DNA from 4 places in the Streptomyces sp. MMS24-W38 genome. Region 2 is predicted to be linked to each of the others. Evidence: riboswitches for the same ligand, from Rfam matches in the RefSeq annotation. Region 2 holds a riboswitch; each other region holds the start of a gene.
What was found. Region 2 has a riboswitch for cobalamin ahead of AC6F7H_RS07210 (ribonucleoside-diphosphate reductase subunit alpha). Riboswitches for the same ligand answer to the same signal wherever they lie in the genome.
Positions count from the first base shown of each region.

Region 1: it holds a riboswitch for cobalamin, as region 2 does, so the genes downstream of both, AC6F7H_RS03700 (energy-coupling factor ABC transporter permease) here and AC6F7H_RS07210 (ribonucleoside-diphosphate reductase subunit alpha) in region 2, are expected to answer to the same signal.
Region 3: it holds a riboswitch for cobalamin, as region 2 does, so the genes downstream of both, AC6F7H_RS23050 (cobalamin biosynthesis protein) here and AC6F7H_RS07210 (ribonucleoside-diphosphate reductase subunit alpha) in region 2, are expected to answer to the same signal.
Region 4: it holds a riboswitch for cobalamin, as region 2 does, so the genes downstream of both, AC6F7H_RS26300 (FecCD family ABC transporter permease) here and AC6F7H_RS07210 (ribonucleoside-diphosphate reductase subunit alpha) in region 2, are expected to answer to the same signal.

Region 1 covers NZ_JCBCPP010000001.1:1,070,035-1,075,391, reverse strand. The annotation lists gene AC6F7H_RS03715 (energy-coupling factor ABC transporter ATP-binding protein) at 1-405, opposite strand, end outside; gene cbiQ (cobalt ECF transporter T component CbiQ) at 402-1,151, opposite strand; gene AC6F7H_RS03705 (energy-coupling factor ABC transporter substrate-binding protein) at 1,158-1,520, opposite strand; gene AC6F7H_RS03700 (energy-coupling factor ABC transporter permease) at 1,517-2,224, opposite strand; cobalamin riboswitch at 2,255-2,464, opposite strand; gene AC6F7H_RS03695 (ABC transporter substrate-binding protein) at 2,642-4,237, shown strand; gene AC6F7H_RS03690 (ABC transporter permease) at 4,258-5,226, shown strand; gene AC6F7H_RS03685 (ABC transporter permease) at 5,232-5,357, shown strand, end outside.
Region 2 covers NZ_JCBCPP010000001.1:1,873,921-1,879,277, forward strand. The annotation lists gene AC6F7H_RS07190 (GntR family transcriptional regulator) at 1-164, shown strand, start outside; gene AC6F7H_RS07195 (DUF3311 domain-containing protein) at 331-597, shown strand; gene mctP (monocarboxylate uptake permease MctP) at 594-2,222, shown strand; gene AC6F7H_RS07205 (GNAT family N-acetyltransferase) at 2,305-2,811, shown strand; cobalamin riboswitch at 2,827-3,021, shown strand; gene AC6F7H_RS07210 (ribonucleoside-diphosphate reductase subunit alpha) at 3,147-5,357, shown strand, end outside.
Region 3 covers NZ_JCBCPP010000001.1:5,292,205-5,297,561, reverse strand. The annotation lists gene AC6F7H_RS23075 (hypothetical protein) at 1-85, opposite strand, end outside; gene AC6F7H_RS23070 (alpha/beta hydrolase) at 278-1,405, opposite strand; gene AC6F7H_RS23065 (class II aldolase/adducin family protein) at 1,467-2,135, opposite strand; gene AC6F7H_RS23060 (inorganic phosphate transporter) at 2,377-3,639, shown strand; gene AC6F7H_RS23055 (hypothetical protein) at 3,671-3,892, shown strand; cobalamin riboswitch at 4,044-4,182, shown strand; gene AC6F7H_RS23050 (cobalamin biosynthesis protein) at 4,308-5,264, shown strand; gene AC6F7H_RS23045 (cobyric acid synthase) at 5,261-5,357, shown strand, end outside.
Region 4 covers NZ_JCBCPP010000001.1:5,997,603-6,002,959, forward strand. The annotation lists gene AC6F7H_RS26280 (alpha/beta hydrolase) at 1-291, shown strand, start outside; partial or broken gene AC6F7H_RS26285 (2Fe-2S iron-sulfur cluster-binding protein) at 432-760, shown strand; gene AC6F7H_RS26290 (hypothetical protein) at 1,062-1,799, opposite strand; gene AC6F7H_RS26295 (VOC family protein) at 2,088-2,561, shown strand; cobalamin riboswitch at 2,628-2,748, shown strand; gene AC6F7H_RS26300 (FecCD family ABC transporter permease) at 2,851-3,960, shown strand; gene AC6F7H_RS26305 (ABC transporter ATP-binding protein) at 3,960-4,745, shown strand; gene AC6F7H_RS26310 (ABC transporter substrate-binding protein) at 4,761-5,357, shown strand, end outside.

The DNA.
Region 1 (5,357 bases), 800 kb from region 2:
GAGGGCGGTGATGTCCAGCGCCGCCAGCGCCTCCGTCACCCGCGCCCGCACCTCCGCGTCGGACAGCCCGAGATTCAGCGGTCCGAACGACACGTCCTGGCCCACGGACGCCGCGAACAGTTGGTCGTCGGGGTCCTGCACCACCAGCTGCACGGTCGTCCGCAGCCGGGTCAGCCCCTTGCGGTCGTACCGGACGGGTCGCCCCGCCACGGTCAACTCGCCCGCACCCGGCCGCAGTCCACCGCTCAGCAACCGCATCAGCGTCGTCTTGCCGCTGCCGTTGCGGCCCAGCAGGGCGAGCGCACGCCCCTCCCGCACCTCGAAGTCGAGGCCGGTGAGCACGGCCGGGCCGTCCTCGTACGCGAACGACGCGCCCCGCAGGGCGACCAGTGCGGGCCCGCTCATGACAGGGGTCCTTCCAGGACGAGGGTGAGGACGGCCAGCGCGACAAGCAGCACCACGCTCCCGGCCGTGAAACGGACGGAGACCCGGGCCTCCGGCACCAGCACGCGCAGCGTGCCGTCGTAGCCGCGTCCGGCGAGCCCCGTCTGCAGCCGCGCCGCCCGGTCGAAGGACCGGACGAACGCGGTCGCGCCGAGCCCGCCCAGCGAACGCCAGGTCGCCGCACGGGTGGTGTGCCCGAGCCGGGCCGCCTGCGCCTCCCGGACCCGGCGCACCGAGTCGAGCAGCAGGAAACTCATCCGGTACGTCACCAGCGCCACATCGACGAGGGGAGCGGGCACCCCGGCCCGTACCAGGCGCGGCAGCAGATCCGACATCGGCGTGGTGAAGGCGAACAGCAGCACCCCGAGGGAGGCCGCCGAGGTGCGCAGCAGCAACTCCCCGGCACGCAAAGGCCCGTCGTCGGCCCAGGCCACGAACCCTCCCGGCCCGCCCACCCGCACCAGCAGCGTGAGCGCCCCGGTCACGCAGAAGCCCAGCGGCACCCGGTAGGCACGCCACAGTCGCCGGCCCGGCACCCTGGCCGGGCCCAGCAGCACCGTGAGCGCGGTCAGCAGCACCAGGGCCGCTCCCGGCCAGGGCGGCAGCGAGATCGCCAGCACGGTGAGCCCCAGCCCGAGCACGGCCTTGTCCACGGGATGACGGCGGCGCCAGCGACTGCTGTGCGCCGCCGCGTCGATCGGCAGCACGGGGGATCAGCCCCCGGGACCCGCGGGGGCCGCGTCCTCGGCGTCCGCCTCGGTGCCGACCCCTCGCGCCCGTTCCGCCCCCTGCCGGCGCCCCCGCCGCAGCCCGAAGTAGTACGCGAGCACGCCCGCGCCGATCGCCGCCTGGAGGGCGAACAGCGCCGACTCGATCTCCCCGGACGGCGGTTCGTACAGCGGCGAGAACCACGGCTCGTAATCCGGGTCGATCTCGGTGATCGCTGTCTCCGCCTCCGCGTCGGCGCCCGCGAACGGCTCCTCCTTGTGGTCGCCGAGCCCAAGGGCCAGCGGCACCACGGCGAGCACGGCCACCAGAAGCAGCAACAGGGAGTTGATCTTCGCGTCACGGCTCATCGGGCCACCGCCTCGCCCGCGCCCGCCGACTTCTTCCCGATCCCGGCCACCAGCACCCCGAGCCGGGTCAGTTCGCCCTTGCTGGACTGCACCAGCATGCGCATCACCAGCACCGTCAGCAGCCCCTCGCTCACCGCGAGCGGGATCTGCGTGACGGCGAAGATGGAGCCGAACTTGCCGAGCGCGCCCAGGAATCCGCTGCCCGGGTCGGGGAAGGCGAGCGCCAACTGCACACTCGTCACGCAGTACGTCGACAGGTCGGCGACGAACGCTCCGCAGAACACCGCGGCCATCAGCGGCGCCCCGTACCGCCGCGCCAGCCGGTAGACCCCGTACCCCGCCCACGGCCCGACGACCGCCATCGAGAAGACGTTGGCGCCGAGCGTGGTCAGCCCGCCGTGGGCGAGCAACAGGGCCTGGAACAGCAGGGTGATGGTGCCCAGCACCGCCATGACCGGCGGCCGGAACAGGATGGCGCCCAGCCCGGTGCCGGTGGGATGGGAGCAACTCCCGGTCACCGAGGGAAGTTTCAGTGCGGACAGAACGAAGGTGAACGCTCCCGACGCCCCCAGCAGCAGCGTGCTCTCGGGATGTTCCCTGACCTCACGGGTGAGCGACCGGGCTCCGTGGACGACGAACGGCGCCGACGCGACGCCCCAGGCGACCGCGTGCGCCGGCGGTAGAAAACCCTCGGCTATGTGCATGGCTCAGCAGACCCTCTCCAGCACCTCGTGGATGGTTGACGCGCCTTGGCCGGTCTCCTGGCTGACGGGTACCACCGCCCGTGCTCCGCCTTCCCGGGTCCGAGGTGGACCCAGTGGCTGCCTTTCGGTCCTGTCGAGGGGACAGGGCCTGGGGCCGGAGCCGGACTTCCCGATCACAGTGGCGAGGGCCGCACCGGCATCACACCGGATTTCCCGTTCACCAAGGCGAGGCGACACTAGACCCCGTCCCGGCCCGCTGACAAGCAGTCCCCGGGGGCGCGCGGACGGCGCTCCGCGGCTCGCGCCCCGCGGACCCGGCCCGCCGAAGCGCGGGAATGAGGGGAGGGGGTCCTGGGCAGAACTCTGCTGCAACTAATATGCAACAACGAGATCCGGGCAGCAAAGGTGTGAGACTCGATGACGACCCGACGAATAAAGGGTGCCGCCCTCGCGGCGACCATGGCCGCCGCGGTCGCCGCGTGCTCGGCGCCCGGCGGCGGCACGGACGGCGCCGCGGGCGGCGGGTCCGCCGACTCCGTGGTGATCGGGGTCGGCTCCGAGCCGGACACCTTGAGCCCGCTCCTCGGCTACGGCAAGGACGGCAACTCCAAGATCTTCGACGGGCTGCTCGCCCGGGACGCCGACCTGGAACTCGAGCCCGCCCTCGCGAAGGCGCTCCCCGAGGTCGCCGACGACGGCCGCACCTACACCTACACCCTGCGCCCCGGCGTGAAGTTCAGCGACGGCGAATCCCTCACCGCCGAAGACGTCGTCTACACGTACGAAACGGTCCTCGACGACAAGACCAACAACACCGCCAAGAGCGAACTCGACGCCGTCAAGGAGGTCCGGGCGGACGGCGACGACAAGGTCGTCTTCACCCTCAAGTACCCCTACGCCGCCTTCCCGGCCCGCACCGTCCTGCCCATCGTCCCCGAGCACGTCGCCGGCGAGCAGGACCCCAACACCGGCGCCTTCAACACCGAGCCGATCGGCACCGGACCGTACGTCCTCACCGGCTGGAGCAAGGGCGAGAAGCTCACCTTCAAGGCCAACCCGGACTACTGGGGCGGCGCCCCGAAGGTGAAGAAGCTCACCATGGCGATCATCGCCGACGACGACGTCCGCGCCACCCGGCTGCGCTCCGGCGACCTCGACGGCGCGACCCTCCCGCCCAACCTCGCCGCCACCTTCAAGAACGACGACGCCCGCAAGACGTACCAGGCCACCACCTACGACTTCCGCGCCGTCACCCTCCCCACCGGGAACAAGATCACCGGCGACACCACGATCCGCCGCGCCCTCGACCTCGCCGTGGACCGCCAGGCCATGGTCGACAAGATCCTCGCCGGCGCCGGCCGCCCCGCCTACGGGCCGCTGCCCCTCGACGACCCCTGGTACGCCAAGGACATCGAACGCCCCCGGGACCTCGCCGAGGCCAAGAAGATCCTCGACCGCGACGGCTGGAAGGCCGGCCAGGACGGCATCCGCGCCAAGGACGGCGCCCGCGCCGCCTTCACCCTCTTCTACCCCTCCGGCGACAAGGTCCGCCAGGACCACGCCCTCGCCTACGCCTCCGACGCCAAGAAGGCAGGCATCGACGTCAAGGTCGAGGGCGCCACCTGGGAGGTCATCGAACCCCGGATGGGCAAGGACGCCGTCCTCGCCGGCTTCGGCAGCACCGGCGACCCCGACTTCGGCCTCTACACCCTGCTGCACTCCTCCCTCGCCGGCGACGGCTTCAACAACATGCCCCACTACGACAACCCCGCCGTCGACGAGGCCCTGGAAACCGGCCGCCGCACCCAGAACCCCGACGACCGCAAGGCCGCCTACGACGACCTCCAGCGCGAACTCGTCAAGAACCCCGGCTACACCTTCCTCACCCACATCGACCACCTCTACGTCCTCGACGACCACTGGGGCGACCTCACCACCCAGGTCGAACCGCACGAGCACGGCTTCGCCAGCGGCCCCTGGTGGAACGCCGAGGACTGGCAGCCCGAGAAGTGAAGACCCTGCCCTGGGCGGCGATGGGACACCTCGTGGCACGGCGGACCCTGCTCGCCGTGCCCGTCCTCCTCGTCGTCACCTTCGGCGCGTTCGCCCTCGCCGCCGCCTCCCCGTTCGACCCCGTCAAGGCCTACGCCGGAACCGCCGCCCTCGGCGCCGACCAGGAGACCCTGGACCGGCTCCGCGCCAATCTCGGCGTGGACCAGCCCTTCGCCGTCCGCTGGTGGGAGTGGCTGACCTCCGCGCTCACCGGCGACCTCGGCCACTCCAGCGTGATGCGGCAGCCGGTGGCCGAGGCGATCGGCGAACGGCTGGTCTGGTCGACCCTGCTGTGCACCGTCGCGTTCGCCGTCGCCGTCCTCCTCGGCACCCTGCTCGGCGTCCTCGCCGCCCGCCGCCCCGGCTCGCTCGTAGACCGCACGGTCACCTCCCTCGCCTACTCCCTGGAAGCCGCGCCGGTCTTCTGGATCGCCCTGCTCGCCGTCTGGCTGTTCGCCCTCCACCTCGACGTCCTCCCGGCCGGCGGCCTCACCGACACCGGCAGCGAACACGTCACCGCCGCACAGGTCACAAGCCACCTGATCCTGCCCGCCGGCGTCCTCGCCGTCTCCCAGCTGCCCTGGTTCACCCTCTACGTCCGCCAGGGCGTCGGCGACGCCCTCGCCGAGGACCCCGTGCGCGGCGCCCGCGCCCGCGGCCTCGCCGAACGCACCGTCCTGCTCGGCCACGCCCTGCGCTCCGGACTGCTGCCCGTCCTCACCCTCATCGGCTCCCGCGTCCCCGAACTCATCACCGGCGCCCTCCTCGTGGAGACCGTCTTCAGCTGGCCCGGCATCGCCGCCGCCACCGTCGAGGCGGCCACCGCCGTCGACTTCCCCCTCCTGGCCGCCCTGACGACCCTCGCCACCGCCGCCGTCCTCGCCGGAAACCTCCTCGCCGACCTCCTGTACGGACTGATCGACCCGCGGGTGAAGCTGGAAGAGATGTGATCCCCATGGCTGACACGACCGTCGAGAAGGCCGACGCGACCACCCCCACGGCCGCGACCGCCTGGCGCTCGCACGGCACCACCCGCCGCTCCACCCACACCCTGCGCCTGCGCGTCTCCGCCGCCCTGGTC
Region 2 (5,357 bases):
CCCCGCGCGAGGCCGGCCTGCTGGGCACCGACGTGGGACTGCCAATGCTGATGCTCTCCCGGCACTCCCGCGACCGGGACGGGCAGCCGGTGGAGTGGGTGCGGTCGGTGTACCGGGGCGACCGGTACAAGTTCGTCGCCCGCCTGAAGCGCCCCCAGGACTGAGCCCCGGAGGGATTGGCGGGGGTTTCACCGGAGATTCCGCCGCTGTCCGGGCGAGGTTCCGTGGAGTTTAAGTACGTAATCCCCGCGAGGGGTTCCGTCCCGGTCCGCCGCGACCTAGATTTCCTGCGCGTCAAACAGGCGATCAGCGAGGGGACGGAACCGTTCTATGTCGCAAGCCCCAGAAACCAGCAGATGGCCGGTGGTGACGCCGATGCGCGCCGTCATCACCGTCTGCCTCCTGGCACCGTTCGTGGCCCTGATGTGGGTCGGCTCGTACGCGAAGACCGACCCCGTCCTCATCGGCATCCCGTTCTTCTACTGGTACCAGATGCTGTGGGTGCCGGTCTCCGCCTTGCTGACGATGACCGCGTACAAGCTGTGGCAGCGTGACCAGCGCGCCCGCGCGGCCGCGAAGGGCGGTGCTCAGCGGTGAACGACGGCGTGAACGGCGTGGCACTCGCCGTCTTCATCTTCTTCTTCGTCCTCGTCACGGTGATGGGCTTTCTGGCCGCCCGCTGGCGCAAGGCCGCGAACGAGCACAGCCTCGACGAATGGGGCCTGGGCGGGCGGTCGTTCGGCACCTGGGTCACCTGGTTCCTGCTCGGTGGCGACCTGTACACGGCGTACACCTTCGTGGCCGTACCGGCGGCGATCTACGCGGCCGGCGCGGCAGGCTTCTTCGCGGTGCCGTACACGGTCCTCGTGTACCCACTGATCTTCACCTTCCTGCCCCGGCTGTGGTCGGTTTCGCACAAGCACGGCTATGTGACGACGTCCGACTTCGTGCGCGGGCGGTTCGGCTCCAAGGGGCTGTCGCTGGCGGTGGCGCTCACCGGCATCCTGGCGACGATGCCGTACATCGCGCTCCAACTGGTCGGCATCCAGGCGGTGCTGGACGTGATGGGGGTCGGCGGCGGGGAGAGCACCCACTGGTTCGTCAAGGACCTGCCGCTGCTGATCGCCTTCGGTGTGCTGGCGGCGTACACGTACTCGTCGGGTCTGCGGGCCCCCGCGCTGATCGCGTTCGTGAAGGACACGCTGATCTATCTCGTGATCGCGGTGGCGATCATCTACATCCCGATCAAGTTGGGCGGCTTCGACGCCGTCTTCGCCAAGGCGAGCGAGGCGTACAGCGAGACCAACCCGGCCACGGGCGCGCCGCGCGGTTCGCTGGTGCCGGGCGAGGCGGGGCAGTGGACTTACGCCACGCTGGCGTTGGGCTCGGCGCTCGCGCTGTTCATGTACCCGCACTCGATCACCGCGACGCTGTCCTCGCGCAGCCGTGAGGTGATCCGCCGCAACACCACGCTCCTGCCGCTGTACTCACTGATGCTGGGCCTGCTGGCGCTGCTCGGTTTCATGGCGATCGCGGCCGGGGTCGATGTCAGCAACGGGCAGCTGGCGATCCCGCAGTTGTTCGAGAACATGTTCCCGGACTGGTTCGCCGGTGTGGCCTTCGCGGCGATCGGCATCGGTGCGCTGGTGCCGGCAGCGATCATGTCGATCGCGGCCGCGAACCTGTTCACCCGCAACATCTACAAGGACTTCCTCAAGCCCGACGCGACACCGGCGCAGGAGACCAAGGTCTCCAAGGTGGTCTCGCTGCTGGTGAAGGTGGGTGCGCTGGTCTTCGTTCTCACCATGGACAAGACGGTCGCCATCAACTTCCAGCTGCTCGGCGGCATCTGGATCCTGCAGACCTTCCCCGCCCTGGTGGGCGGCCTGTTCACCCGCTGGTTCCACCGCTGGGCGCTGCTCGGCGGCTGGGCGGTCGGCATGATCTACGGCACGGTCGCGGCGTACGGGGTGGCCTCGCCGACGCAGAAGCACTTCGGCGGTTCGTCGGACGCGATCCCGGGCATCGGCGAGATCGGCTACATCGGTCTCACCGCGTTCGTGCTCAACGCCCTGGTGACGATCGCCCTGACGTTCGCCCTGAGGGCGGCCAAGGCCCCCGAGGGCATCGACGAGACCCGGCCGCAGGACTACACGGCGGACGCGGGCGACCCGGGTGTCAGCACGGAGCTGCCCCTGGACACGGCGGAGAGCAAGCACTGACGCCGTACAGGCGCGCTCGGGCAGCGTGCCGCCGGAGAAAAATCGGCGGCCCGCTGCCCCGCTCGTCGGGCACACTCGCACCATGGACACCATGATCCGGCCGGTGCAGCCCGACGAGTACAAGACGCTGGGTGAGATCACCGCGCAGGCCTATCTGGAGGACGGTCTGCTCGACTTCGGGGAGAACGACCCGTACCTCGGTGAGCTCAGGGACGTCGCCAAGCGGGCCGCCGCCGCCGAGGTGCTGGTCGCCGTGAACGGCGGCCAGGTGATCGGTGGAGTGACGTTCGTTCCGGACGGCGGGCCCATGGCCGACCTGGCCGGGCCCGGCGAGGCCGAGATCCGGATGCTCGTGGTCGCCCGTGCGGCCCGGGGCCGCGGAGTGGGGGAGGCCCTCGTCCGCACCTGTGTCGACCGGGCGCGGGCCGCGCAGGGGTGTGTGGGGGTCGTGCTGTCGACCCAGCGGATGATGCACTCCGCCCACCGCATCTACGAACGTCTCGGCTTCGCCCGCACCCCCGAGCGGGACTGGAACCCGGTTCCGCACCTGGACGACATCAACCTTCTCTCCTACACGTTGGCGTTCTGACCCCACCGCGACACAAGATATGGGTCCGCTGGCGGCACACGGCACAAGATGTATGCTCATACTTGCTGTCGCCGCAGGGGAATCCGGTGTGAATCCGGAACTGTCCCGCAACGGTGTACTTGTGCGTGTCCGCGTTTTCTGCGTTTTCCGCGTTTTCCGCGTTCCCGCACGGGCTTCAGTCCGAGGACCTGCCGACAGTGCGCCCGGCCGTCCGGTCCGGGTGCCTGACGTCCGGGCCTCGTGGAATGGGCCGGTGGACGCGAGGTGCGTGCGCGCGCCCGTGTGCTGCCCCCTGCCCTCGACGAGGCCCCGTGCCGAGCGAGGGAGAGCCCCACGTGACCATCGCGCCAGCCGATCCGGCTTCAGCGGTCGACGTGACCGACATGAGCGACGTGAGCGACGGCCCCGGTGCCGCGCTGCTGCGGACCCTGACCGAGCTGACCGCCGACCTCCAGGGCGCCGACCCCGGCCGGGTCGCCGCCGCCGCGCTGCGCGGCCGGTCCGCCCATGCGGACGAGACCGAGCTGCGGGAGCTGGCCACCGAGGCGGCGGCCGGGCTCATCTCCGAGGACCCCGCCTACTCCCGGCTCGCCGCACGACTGCTGACGCTCGGCATCCGTGCCGAGGCCGCCTCGCAGGGTGTCACGTCGTTCACCTCCTCGATCTCGACGGGACACCGCGAGGGCCTCGTCGCGGACCGGACCGCCGAGTTCGTCGTGCTGCACGCGGCCCGTCTCGACGCGCTGATCGACCCCGGCGCGGACGATCGTTTCGGCTACTTCGGCCTGCGCACCCTGCACAGCCGCTATCTGCTGCGGCATCCGGTCACCCGCAAGGTCGTCGAGACACCGCAGCACTTCCTGCTGCGGGTCGCCGCCGGTCTCGCCGAGAACGGCGCCCCCCGCTCGGTGGACGAAGTCGCCGCGCTGTACGGCCTGATGAGCCGCCTGGAGTACCTTCCCTCCTCCCCCACCCTGTTCAACTCCGGTACCCGACACCCCCAGATGTCGTCCTGCTACCTCCTCGACTCCCCCAAGGACGAGCTGGACTCCCTCTACGACCGCTACCACCAGGTGGCCCGCCTCTCCAAGCACGCCGGCGGCATCGGCCTGTCCTACTCCCGCGTCCGCTCGCGCGGTTCGCTGATCCGAGGCACCAACGGGCACTCAGGCGGCATCGTCCCGTTCCTGAAGACCCTGGACTCCTCGGTCGCCGCCGTGAACCAGGGCGGCCGGCGCAAGGGCGCGGCGGCTGTCTACCTGGAGACCTGGCACCCGGACGTCGAGGAGTTCCTGGAGCTGCGCGACAACACCGGTGAGGACGCCCGCCGCACGCACAACCTGAACCTCGCACACTGGGTGCCGGACGAGTTCATGCGCCGGGTCAGCGCCGACGCGCCGTGGTCGCTGTTCTCCCCGTCCGACGTCCCGGACCTGGTCGACCTGTGGGGCGAGGAGTTCGACGCGGCCTACCGGGCGGCCGAGGCTGCGGGTCTGGCGACGAAGACGCTCCCCGCGCGAGAGCTGTACGGGCGCATGATGCGCACCCTCGCCCAGACCGGCAACGGCTGGATGACCTTCAAGGACGCCGCCAACCGCACCGCCAACCAGACCGCCGAGCCGGGCCACGTCGTCCACTCGTCCAACCTGTGCACGGAGATCCTCGAGGTCACCAGTGACGGGGAGACGGCGGTCTGCAACCTGGGGTCGGTCAACCTCGGCGCGTTCGTCGACCGGGCGAACGGCGCCCTCGACTGGGAGCGGCTGGACACCACCGTCCGCACCGCCGTCACCTTCCTGGACCGGGTCGTCGACATCAACTTCTACCCGACCGAGCAGGCGCGCCGTTCCAACGCCCGCTGGCGCCCGGTGGGGCTGGGCGTGATGGGCCTCCAGGACGTCTTCTTCCAGCTCCGACTGCCCTTCGACTCCCCCGGGGCGAAGGCCCTCTCGGCCCGTATCGCCGAGCGGATCATGCTCGCCGCGTACGAGACGTCCGCCGGCCTCGCCGAGTCCCACGGCCCCCTGCCGGCCTGGGAGAAGACGCGTACGGCCCGGGGTGTCCTGCACCCCGACCACTACGGCGTGGAGGCGACCTGGCCCGAGCGGTGGGCCGCGCTGCGCGAGCGCATGGGCCGGGCCGGCCTGCGCAACTCGCTGCTCCTGGCGATCGCGCCGACCGCCACCATCGCCTCGATCGCGGGCGTGTACGAGTGCATCGAGCCGCAGGTGTCCAACCTGTTCAAGCGCGAGACGCTGTCCGGCGAGTTCCTCCAGGTCAACTCGTACCTGGTGAACGACCTGAAGCGGCTGGGCGTCTGGGACGCGCGGACCCGTGAGGCGCTGCGCGAGGCGGGTGGCTCGGTGCAGGACTTCACCTGGATCCCCGAGGAGGTGCGCGGGCTGTACCGCACCGCGTGGGAGATCCCGCAGCGTTCTCTGATCGACATGGCCGCCGACCGCACCCCGTTCCTGGACCAGTCGCAGTCGCTGAACCTGTTCATGGAGACGCCGACCATCGGCAAGCTCTCCTCGATGTACGCCTAC
Region 3 (5,357 bases), 3.4 Mb from region 2:
GCTGGTTCATTGCCCTGGGGGCGGCGGCCAGGGGTCGCGGGCGGACAAGTCGGAGCCTGGAGTCGCGCGGGATACGGGACGTCACGGGTGCAGTCTTGCGGTTGACGGTCCGAAAACCCAAACGGAATGTCACGGGCGGCGACGGAGAGGGCCAACGCACCGGGTCGCGCGGGCGGTCGAGGGGCGGGAACAAGCCGGTGCCACGACCCCGAGCGGAATCCCCGACGAGGCCCCGCGCCGCCGACCGCCCGGCGGGGCGCCCGGCGGGGTACGGCGGTCACACGAGAGGGGTGAGGAAGCGGCGCAGGGCCTCTTCGTAGGTGTCCTGGTCGGCGTTCCACATGGCGCCGTGCGGAGCGTCATCGACCGTGAGCAGGGTGACCATGTTGGGCTGGGCGGCGGCCAGGCGGCGGGAGAGCCCCCAGGGGGCCACCACGTCGCCGGGGCCGTGGATGATCAGGGTGGGGACGTCTACGCGTTCCGCCCCCGCGGTGCCGGGGTGGCGGTCACCGTGGCGGCCGGTGCGCCCCTGGGCGGCGCGGACCGCCAGTGGCAGCAGCGCGCCCGGGGTGTGGCGGGCGGCGGCGAGGGCGCGCAGGGTCGATTCCCAGCTGAGCACCGGGGAGTCGAGGACGAGCCCGGCGATGCGGTCGCGCAGGGTGGAACGGGCTGCGGCACGCAGCGCCATGGTCGCGCCGGTGGACCAGCCGAGCAGGACGACCTGCCGGGCGCCGGCGTCCAGCGCGTGGCGGATCGCCGCGTCGAGGTCGCGCCACTCGGTCTCGCCGAAGTGGTTGAGGCCGTCGGGCGAGCGCGGCGCGCCCGGATCGCCCCGGTACGAGGGGGCGAGTACCGGGAAGTAGCGGCGGTGCAGGAACTCCATGACGTTCATGGGGTGTTCCCGGGTGGTGCCGAGGCCGTGCACCGCGAGTACCCAGGTGTCCCGGACGCCCGGCAGGAACCAGGCGGGAAGGGGGCCGAGTTCGCCGGGGACGTCGACGTCGGTGTGGTCCAGGCCCAGTGCGGTGCCCGGGTCTCCCACGTACAGGTTCGGGGTGAGCCACGCCCGGTCGCCGGGCTTCAGGTTGCCCCGCACGACGCGTTCGAGACGGCGTACGACGGTGTCGGCGGAGTCCGACAGGCCTTCCAGCACGGGGCCGACGACCGCGTGGGAATCGTCACCGGTGAGGCCGTAGCGGCCGGGGCGCAGCGTGGCGAGATCCCGGGTGAGGCTGACCTGGCCGGCGGCGGTGGCGTGCACGGTGAGCCGGGGCTCGGTGGGCAGCGGTCTGCCCGGCGGCGCCTTGAGGGCCGCGTCGCTGGCGAGCCGGCCGGCCGCCACCGCGGCGGCTCCGGCACCTATCACGGCGGTGACGGCAGCGGCCGTCGCTCTGACAGTGCGCACGGAACCCAGTGTCCCGGCGGAGCGGTCACCCGGCCAGTGGACGTCCCGCCCGAAGTGAGACTCAGTCGCGCTGCCCGTAGCCCCGCAGGCGGTCCGCGACCTCCGCCAGCTGGTCGGGCGACAGGAGGGCCGGGGAGCGGCCCGGGACGGACGAGGCGGTCAGCCAGAGCCTGCACATCCACTCCAGCTGGGCGGTGCGGTCATAGGCCTGGTCGAGGGTGGTGCCGTGGGTGAGGGTGCCGTGGTTCTGAAGGAGGCAGCCGGTGCGGCCGTCGAGGGCGCGCAGCATGTGCTCGGCCAACTCGTCGGTGCCGTACGTCGCGTACGGGGCGACCCGGACGGGCCCGCCGAGCGCGGCGGCCATGTAGTGGACGAGCGGGAGTTCGTCGACGAGCGTGGAGACCGCCGTCGCGTGCACGGCGTGCGTGTGCACCACGGCGCGGGCTCCGGTCGTGCGGTACACCGCGAGATGCATGGGCAGCTCGCTGGTCGGGACCAGGGTGCCGAGGACCTGCCGGCCGGTGAGGTCGACACCGGTCACGTCGTGCGGGGTCAGCCGGTCGTAGGGCACTCCCGACGGTGTGACCAGCACGGTCGAGCCGACCCGCACCGAGACGTTTCCGGAGGTGCCGACGACGAGCCCGTCGGAGACGGTCCGGCGGGCGGCCTCGACGAGGCCGGTCCAGGCGCGCGTCTCCTCGTCACTCACGTCCCGTCGCTGCTCGGTCATGCCGTGATCCTGCCGGGTGACGAAGGTCTCTTCAACGGCTCCGCGGTCGGCCGCGAACGCCCGTCGACGGAGCACGGCCCTTCAGCCGCACCGCCACGGGCGGGCCGTGGTGGACGTACGACCGTCCGACGGAGCGGCCACACCCATCACGGTCATCCCGACGCCCATCCCAGTTCATCTTCCGTTCACTCAGGTTACCTACGTTCAACGCGCCAATGACTTCGAACGATTGCCTGGGTAAATGGAAAGCTTCTCGCTGATCCTCGCGATTGTGGTGGTAACCGCACTCGCGTTCGATTTCACGAACGGTTTCCACGACACCGCGAACGCGATGGCGACAACCATTTCGACCGGTGCCCTCAAGCCCAAGGTCGCGGTGGCCATGTCCGCCGCACTGAACCTGGTGGGCGCCTTCCTCTCCGTGGAGGTCGCCAACACGATCTCCAAAGGCCTCGTCGACGAGGCCGGCATCCGTCCCGAGGTCATCTTCGCCGCACTGGTCGGCGCGATCCTCTGGAACCTCCTGACCTGGCTGGTCGGTCTGCCGTCCAGCTCCTCGCACGCCCTGATGGGCGGTCTGATCGGCGCCACCGTCGCCTCGGCGGGCTTCGGCGCGGTGCACGGTGACGCCCTGGTCACCAAGGTGCTGATCCCCGCGATCGCCGCGCCGCTGGTCGCCGGCCTCGCCGCGATGTTCGCGACGCGGCTGACCTACCGTCTGGGCAAGAAGGCCGACGGCAAGGCGTCCGAGAAGGGCTACCGGGCGGGTCAGATCGCCTCCGCCGGCCTCGTCTCGCTGGCCCACGGCACCAACGACGCGCAGAAGACGATGGGCATCATCACCCTGGCCCTGGTCGCCGGCGGCACCCTCGCCCCGGACTCCGACCCGCCCCTGTGGGTCATCGTGTCCGCGGGCGTCGCCATCGCGCTCGGCACCTACCTCGGCGGCTGGCGCATCATCCGCACGATGGGCAAGGGCCTGACGGACCTCCAGCCGCAGCAGGGCTTCGCCGCCCAGACCAGCGCCGCGACGGTCATCCTGGCCTCCTCCCACCTCGGTTTCTCCCTCTCCACCACGCACTCGGTCTCCGGTGCCGTGATGGGTGCGGGCCTGGGCCGCACGGGCGGTGTCGTCCGCTGGTCGACGGCCACCCGGATGTTCGTCGCCTGGGGCCTGACGCTGCCGGCGGCGGCCCTGGTCGGGGCCATCGCCGAGCTGGTCTGCCGGGCCGGCAGCTGGGGCACCGCCGTCGTCGCCGTCTTCCTGGTCGCCTCCAGCGCGGCGATCTGGAAGATCTCCCGGCGGGAGGTCGTCGACCACACCAACGTCAACGACCACGATGCCGCCGACGGTTCGGCCGCCACCGCCGAGGAGCCGGCCGGCGTGGTGACCGCCGCCATGGCCGCGGTGACCCCGCCCCCGGCCGGCAGCCCGGCCGAAGACCTCTCGGCCACCATCCCGGCCCCGGCCGCCACCGACCCGGCCGCCAAGACCACCGTCTGACCGCGCCCCGGTACGAAGGAAGAAGAGCACCATGAAGATCGACTGGGCGGCCCTCGGTTCCGTCTTCGGCGTCAGCCTCGTGGTCACCGTGGCCCTGGTGGCCCTGTTCACCCTCGGCATCGTCGGCCTGTCCCGCCACGAGCGGGCCGCGGCCCAGGGCCGGTCCGCGGCCCTGGCGGTCACCGGCGCCTACGCCTGCTTCGCGGCCTGCACGGCGGCAGTGGCGTACGGGATCTATCTGATCATGGCCTGATCCTGACCTGATCACGGCCTGATCAGAGCCGTCTCCGTCCGACGGGCGGTGCGGGGCTTCGCGCCCCGCACCGCCCGTTCGCGTTCCCCCACCGGAACCCCTCTGTGGGCCTCAGCACACTTCAGCCTCGCAGGTCAAAGGCAGGTTGACGGTTCTTCCGGACCGTGGTGGACTGCCCGATGCCAATGCGGCGGCAGGAGAGGAAGCCGGTGGAAGTCCGGCGCGGTCCCGCCACTGTCACCGGGGTGAACACCCCGGGAGCCAGGAACTCTCACCGCCGGTCTCGTCGAACCAGGGCGCGGACACCCTGAGTGAGGACATATCGCCATGCCCGGCTGCCCGTCGAGGTCGACCAGCGACGCCCCACCCCGGCTCGGGGCGGACGTTTCCACCGGATCCCCCACCGGCTGAACCCATGGGTGCCGATCGCGAGTTCGCGTACGGCGCCGCCGCCGGCCTCCTCGGCGACCTGCTCCTCGGCGATCCCCGCCAGGGACATCCGGTCGCCGCTTTCGGGCGGGCCGCGGCTGCCGTGGAACGGATGCTGTGGCGGGACGACCGCGGCCGGGGCGCGTTGCACACCGCCGTCTGCGTCGGCGGGGCCGTCGCCCTGGGGAGCCTTGCCACCCGGTGCGTACGGTCCTCCCCCGCCGCCTCGGTCGCCCTGACCGGCGCCGCCACCTGGGCCGTCGTCGGCGGGACGTCGCTGGCGGCCGAGGCCCGCACCATCGGGCAGGCCCTTCAGGCCGGGGACCTCGATGCGGCGCGGGCGCGGCTGCCGCACCTGTGCGGGCGGGACCCGCAGGCGCTGGACGCCGACGGGATCGCCCGCGCGGTGGTGGAGTCCGTCGCCGAGAACACCTCCGACGCCGTGGTGGGCGCCCTGGTGTGGGGCGCCGTCGCCGGGGTGCCGGGACTGCTCGGGTTCCGGGCCGTCAACACCCTGGACGCCATGGTCGGCCACAAGTCCCCCCGGTACCGGCGCTACGGCTGGGCCTCCGCCCGCCTCGACGACGTCACCGGGTGGCCCGGGGCGCGGCTGACCGCCGTACTCGCCGCGGTCGCCGGGCCGGACCCGCGGGGCGCCGTCCGGGCGTGGCGTGCGGATGCCGCGAAGCACCCCAGCCCCAACGCCGGCCCCGTGGAGGCGTCCTTCGCGGGCGCGCTCGGCGTGCGGCTCGGCGGAACGCTGTCCTACGCCGGGCGGGTCGAACACCGGCCCGTCCTGGGCGGCGCCGGCCGTCCCGTGGCCGTGGCGGACATCGAAAGGGCGGTACGGCTCTCGCGGCGCGTCGGCTGGCTGGCGCTCGGCGTCGGTGCCGCCGCGCGGATCGTCGCCGCGCGGATCGTCGGGAAGGGGCGCAGGTCATGAGTGGTGGGGGGCTGCTGGTCGCCGGTACCACCTCGGACGCCGGCAAGAGCGTCGTGACCGCCGGGATCTGCCGGTGGCTGGTACGGCAGGGCG
Region 4 (5,357 bases), 4.1 Mb from region 2:
CCCGTCCTGGTGGTCGGTACCGCCTACGACCCCGCCACTCCCTACTCGAACGCGCAGGCCATGGTCAAAGAACTGGCCAACGCCCGTCTGCTCACCAACGACGGCTACGGGCACACCGCGTTGATCAACCCCAGCAGCTGCGTCAAGGCACACGAGAGCCGCTACCTGATCGACGGCACCCTCCCGCCGGTCGGAACGACGTGCCGACAGGACACGCCTCCCTTCTCCGCGCCCAAGCCGATCGGTGGCGTCGCCACCGGCGGCGGCGGGACGGCCGGCGCCGTCTCCTGAACCGGCCGCGACCCCCGGCCGCGACTCCCGGCCCGACACGGCCCGGCGACGGGCCCGCGCCCGGACCCGAGAGCGGGGTCCGGGCGCGGGCATCCGGGATCACCGACTGTGGTTCCTGCCGCCCGGCGACGTCGGCCGGGCCGCACGCCGCCCTGCACACCGAGCGGTTCGCCCCCCAGAACCTGCAACCTGCCGCCACGGAGGAGGAGTTCGAGGTCGAGCTGGCCGGCAGCGGCCGCACCGTGACGGTGCCGCCCGGTGTCTCGGTGCTGGAGGCCGTCGAGCAGGCGGGTGTGCAGGTGCTGTCCTCATGCCGCGAGGGCACCTGTGGTACCTGCGAGACGCCGGTGCTCGAGGGCACCGTGGACCACCGCGACTCCCTCCTCACCCCCGACGAGCAGGCCGCGAACGACACCATGATGATCTGCGTCTCCCGGGCCGCCTGCCCCGCCTCGTCCTCGACCTGTGAGCGGTCCTCGACCTGACGCCGCCGCCCGGTCCCACCTCCCCGTGGTCCGCACGGCCGCGCGCGGCATCTCCCGCGCCCTCGGCGCCCGACCGGCGGACGCGCAGGGGCGCGGGGGATGAGCCGGTCCCGGGCGCCCATCGCCCTCAGCGACCAGCCGACGAGCAGCGGAGCCAGGATCGAGTTCCACCATGTGTTCCCACGCGCCCGCCTCCAGCTCCAGCTCACGCTCGACCTGCCGGACTCCCCGTGCCTGAGCCACGGGCGGAACACACCTACCTCGGCAGGGAGTCTCTTCGTTCCTTTATCGCGGTCGCATGAGCTCAAGGTCCTCGCCCCACGCGTCCAGCACCTCGCCGTGTCCGGCCTCTCGGGCCGCCGCCTCGACCAGGGTGAACAGGTGCCGCTGCAGGGGTACGTCGCCTGTCGCCGAGACGCGGTCCACGGCACGGAGCAGCATGTCACTGTCCCAGCCCGGCAGTGGGTGTCGGGCGAGCTCCCACTCCAGGTACTTGTTGTAGGGGCGGGGGCGACGGTCGAGAGCGAAGAGCAGCTCCAGCAGAAACCGAGTGCTGTCGGCGGCATCGAGGCGAGCGGCGAGAACCTGGCCGTCCCGGTGGTTCTTGACGGAGCGGTAGAGAGAGTTGGCATAGGCGTCGAGCCAGCCGCTGGAGTCCTGGAACGCCTCATCGGCACGCAGCCGAGCCTTGTCGGCGAGGATTCGGGCGATGCCTCCGTCGAGCCGGTCGAGCAGGACCTGGGCACGGGCGAGGCCGTAGCGTTCAGAACCGGGCATCCCGGCTGCACGGAACTCGGTGAGGGAGACGATGACGAGGTCGAGCAGGGCGGTGCGGTGGCCCGTGAACCGGGTGAGATCGGTCGTGGCGTCATCGGCGATGACCACGTAAAGGTCGTGGTCGGAGTGTGCTGTGATCATGCCGTCGTGGGCTCGGGAACCTTTGAGGACGAGGCCGACGACTGCTGGATCAGCGGCGGCGAGTTCGACGAACGCGTCGTGGGCGAGAGGCTGCTGAGCAGTCATGGGGTGGATCTCCGGTGAGGTGATGACGGGTATGCCTGCTGGGGCGGCCCCTGGTACGGGAGGCGCCCGGCACCGTCTGCGGCTGCACATGGCCGCCGCCCGGAAGATCAACGCACATCCGGACTCTATCGCCTGGCCGGGCCGTGGGACAGAGCGTTCGGGGAGTCGTCAGGCTGCTGCTTCCCGGTTGGCAGCAGCCCTCGACGAATGGCTGCGACCAGACGCCGCGCTCACCTCTTGGCCAGCCTGAGCGGTCGTGAACAGACGACAGCACCGACTGGGAGAGTCATGACAAGTAGGTTCACCGAGCCGGCCGTTGACTGCCACGATCCGGAGAGGCTCGCGGCCTTCTGGTGCGAGGTCCTGGACTTCGAGGTGATCGACCGGAGCGAGGGCGAGGTCGGGATCGGCTCCTGGGCGCCGACCGTCCAGGATGTTCGCGCCCGCCAGATGCCGCCCACCCCGCTGTTCATCCGGGTGCCCGAGGGCAAGACCGTGAAGAACCGGTTGCACCTCGACGTCAGCCCGATCGACGGCAGCACCGAGGACGAGGTGACCAGGCTGCTCGGCCTCGGCGCCGCCAAGGTGGGCGTGGGCCAGGGCTCAGACCGGAGCTGGGTGGTCACGGCCGACCCCGAGGGCAACGAGTTCGACGTCCTGCGCACCCCGGCACCGCGGAACCAGCTCGACCCTGCCGGGGATCCTGTAGCGGCACTCCCCACCGCCAGGCCGTTGACCAGGACAGATACAGAAGTCCGGTGAGAGTTCCAGGCCACCCCGGCGGAAGGTGATCTCCGCCACCACCGGCGGGGGTGTCCTGGTGGGCAGGCTAAGCTGCACGTGCCCCGCGGGGGAAGTCCGGTCGAATTCCGGCGCTGACCCGCAACGGTAGGCGGAGCCCGTCCGAGGTCCCGCAAGCCCGATCACCCGCGGTGCGAAGGCTCCTGTCAATCGCCGTGGACTGCGAAGAGGTGCTGCGCAGGGCGCCCCGCGCCCGGGGCCGCTCCTTCTGTTGCGCAGGGGCACGGCCTGAGGCGAAAGCGACCCGCCCGTGGCCACCACCCTCGAAACCGAACCTGCCAAGCCCGCGCACACGCCCCGTACCGGAGCCGGGGTCGCGTCCCCCCGGCGCGTTCCACTGCCCCTTCTCCTGATCGGCCTGGGCGCCGCTCTGCCCGTGTCCCTCGTCTGCGGGGTGGGGATCGGGGCGTCGGGGATCTCCTGGGGCGAGGTGCTGCACCATCTGTGGGCCGGGTCGACGGGCGGGTCCATAACCCCCGGCCAGGTGCCGGCGTACACCATCGTCTGGGAGCTGCGCTTTCCCCGGGCCGTGCTGGCCGCGATCGTCGGGGCCGGGCTGTCGGCCATCGGCGTCGCGGTGCAGGCCATGGTCCGCAACGCGCTCGCCGACCCGTACGTGCTGGGCATCTCCTCGGGTGCGGCCGTGGGTGCCAACGCCGTGCTCATCTTCGGAGCCTTCGGCGCGCTCGGCGTCTGGGCCCTGTCCACGGCGGCGTTCCTCTCCGCGCTTGTGGCCATGGTGCTGGTGTACGCGATCGCCCGTACCCCTCGCGGCCTGAGCCCGCTGCGACTTGTTCTGACGGGCACCGCGATGTTCTACGGTTTCTCGGCCGTCACCACGTTCATGGTGTTCGCGGCCGAGCGCGGTGAGGCGGCTCGTTCCGCGATGATGTGGCTGCTCGGCAGCCTCGGCGGCGCCGATTGGGCCTCCGTTCCGATCGCCGCGGGGGCGGTGCTCGGCGGCCTCGTCCACCTCGCGTGGTCGGCGCGCCGTCTGAACGCCCTGGCCATGGGCGACGAGACGGCCGCCGCGCTGGGGGTGGACCCGGGGAGGCTGCGCAAGGAGCTGTTCCTGGTCTCCGCGGCCGTCACGGGGGCGGTGGTGGCGGTGAGTGGGGCGATCGGCTTCGTCGGGCTGATGGTTCCGCACGCCGTACGGATGCTCGTCGGCGCCGACCACCGGCGGCTGCTGGCCGTCGCACCGCTCGCCGGAGCCGTCCTGCTGGTCTGGGTGGACATCCTGTCCCGCGTGGTGCTCGCACCGGTCGAACTGCCGGTGGGCGTCCTGACCGCGGCCATCGGCGTGCCGTGTTTCGTCCTGCTGATGCGCCGCCGTTCCTACACCTTCGGAGGCATGTGATGCGGGTCGACGTCGACGCACTGACCGTCGAGTCCGAGGGTGCCCGGCTGGTGGAAGAGGTCACGCTGGGGGCGGCCGAGGGGCAGCTGGTCGGTCTGGTCGGGCCCAACGGCAGCGGGAAATCGACCCTGTTGCGCTGTGTCTACCGGGCGCTGCGTCCCTCGGCCGGTACGGTCCGGCTCGGCGGTGAGGACCTGTACGCCATGAGTGCGCGTGAAAGTGCCCGTCGGGTGGCCGCACTGCCCCAGGAGTCGGTCACCGAATTCGATTTCACGGTCGCCGAGGTCGTGGCGATGGGACGGTTGCCGCACCAACGGTCGGCGGCCCGGGCCACCGATGAGGACCGCGGGGCGTGCGAGGCCGCGCTGGCGGGGGTCGGCGCCGGCCACCTCGCCGACCGTGGCTTCCTCACCCTCTCCGGCGGCGAGAGGCAGCGGGTCCTGATTGCCCGGGCGCTCGCCCAGCGACCCCGGGTGCTGGTGCTCGACGAGCCCACCAACCACCTGGACATCGCCCAGCAGCTGGAAGTGCTCGCCCTGGTGCGTGGCAGCGGGCTGACGGTGCTCACCGCGCTGCACGATCTCAACCTCGCCGCGCTCCACTGCGACCTGCTCCATGTCATCGACGGCGGCCGGATCGTCGCCTCCGGCGCTCCGCACGACGTGCTCACCCCCGAGCTGCTGGCCGAGGTCTTCGGCGTGCGGGCGCATCGCGTCCCGCATCCGGAGACCGGCGCCGTACAGCTGCTCTTCGACCGTCTCCTGCCCGCTCAGCCCACTACCTGAGGAGTCACCGCCAGCATGCCGCACCCGGTACGTCCCGCCGCACTCGCACTCGCCACGGCCCTGCTCCTCACCGGCTGCGGTGCGCAGGTCACCTCTCAGGAAGGGGAGAAGGACGGTTCCGCCGCCCGTGACGGCCACTATCCGGTGACCGTGGAGAACTGCGGCCAGAAGAAGACCTACGACAAAGCCCCTCAGCGCGTGGTCACCAACGACGTCGGCATCACCGAGATCATGTTCGCGCTCGGACTCGAGGGTCATATGGCGGGCTATGTGATGCCCGACGACAAGGGCGACCTCACGTCCGTTCCCTGGAAGGACGCCTACCAGAAGACCGAGTGGCTCTCGAAGGAGAGGATCAACAAGGAGCTGGTCCTCGACGCCCGTGCCGATCTGGTCTTCGCGGGCTGGAACTACGGCTTCAGCGAGGGAACCGGCTTCACCCCCGCCGAGCTGGACGAGGTGGGCGTCGACTCGTATCTGCTGAGTGAGTCGTGCCGTAACGGGAGAGGGAAGGCACGGGGCGTGATGTCGCCGCTCGACGCCCTCTACACCGATCTTCGGAACCTGGGAAGGATCTTCGACGTCGAGGACCGTGCCGAAACCCTCATCGCG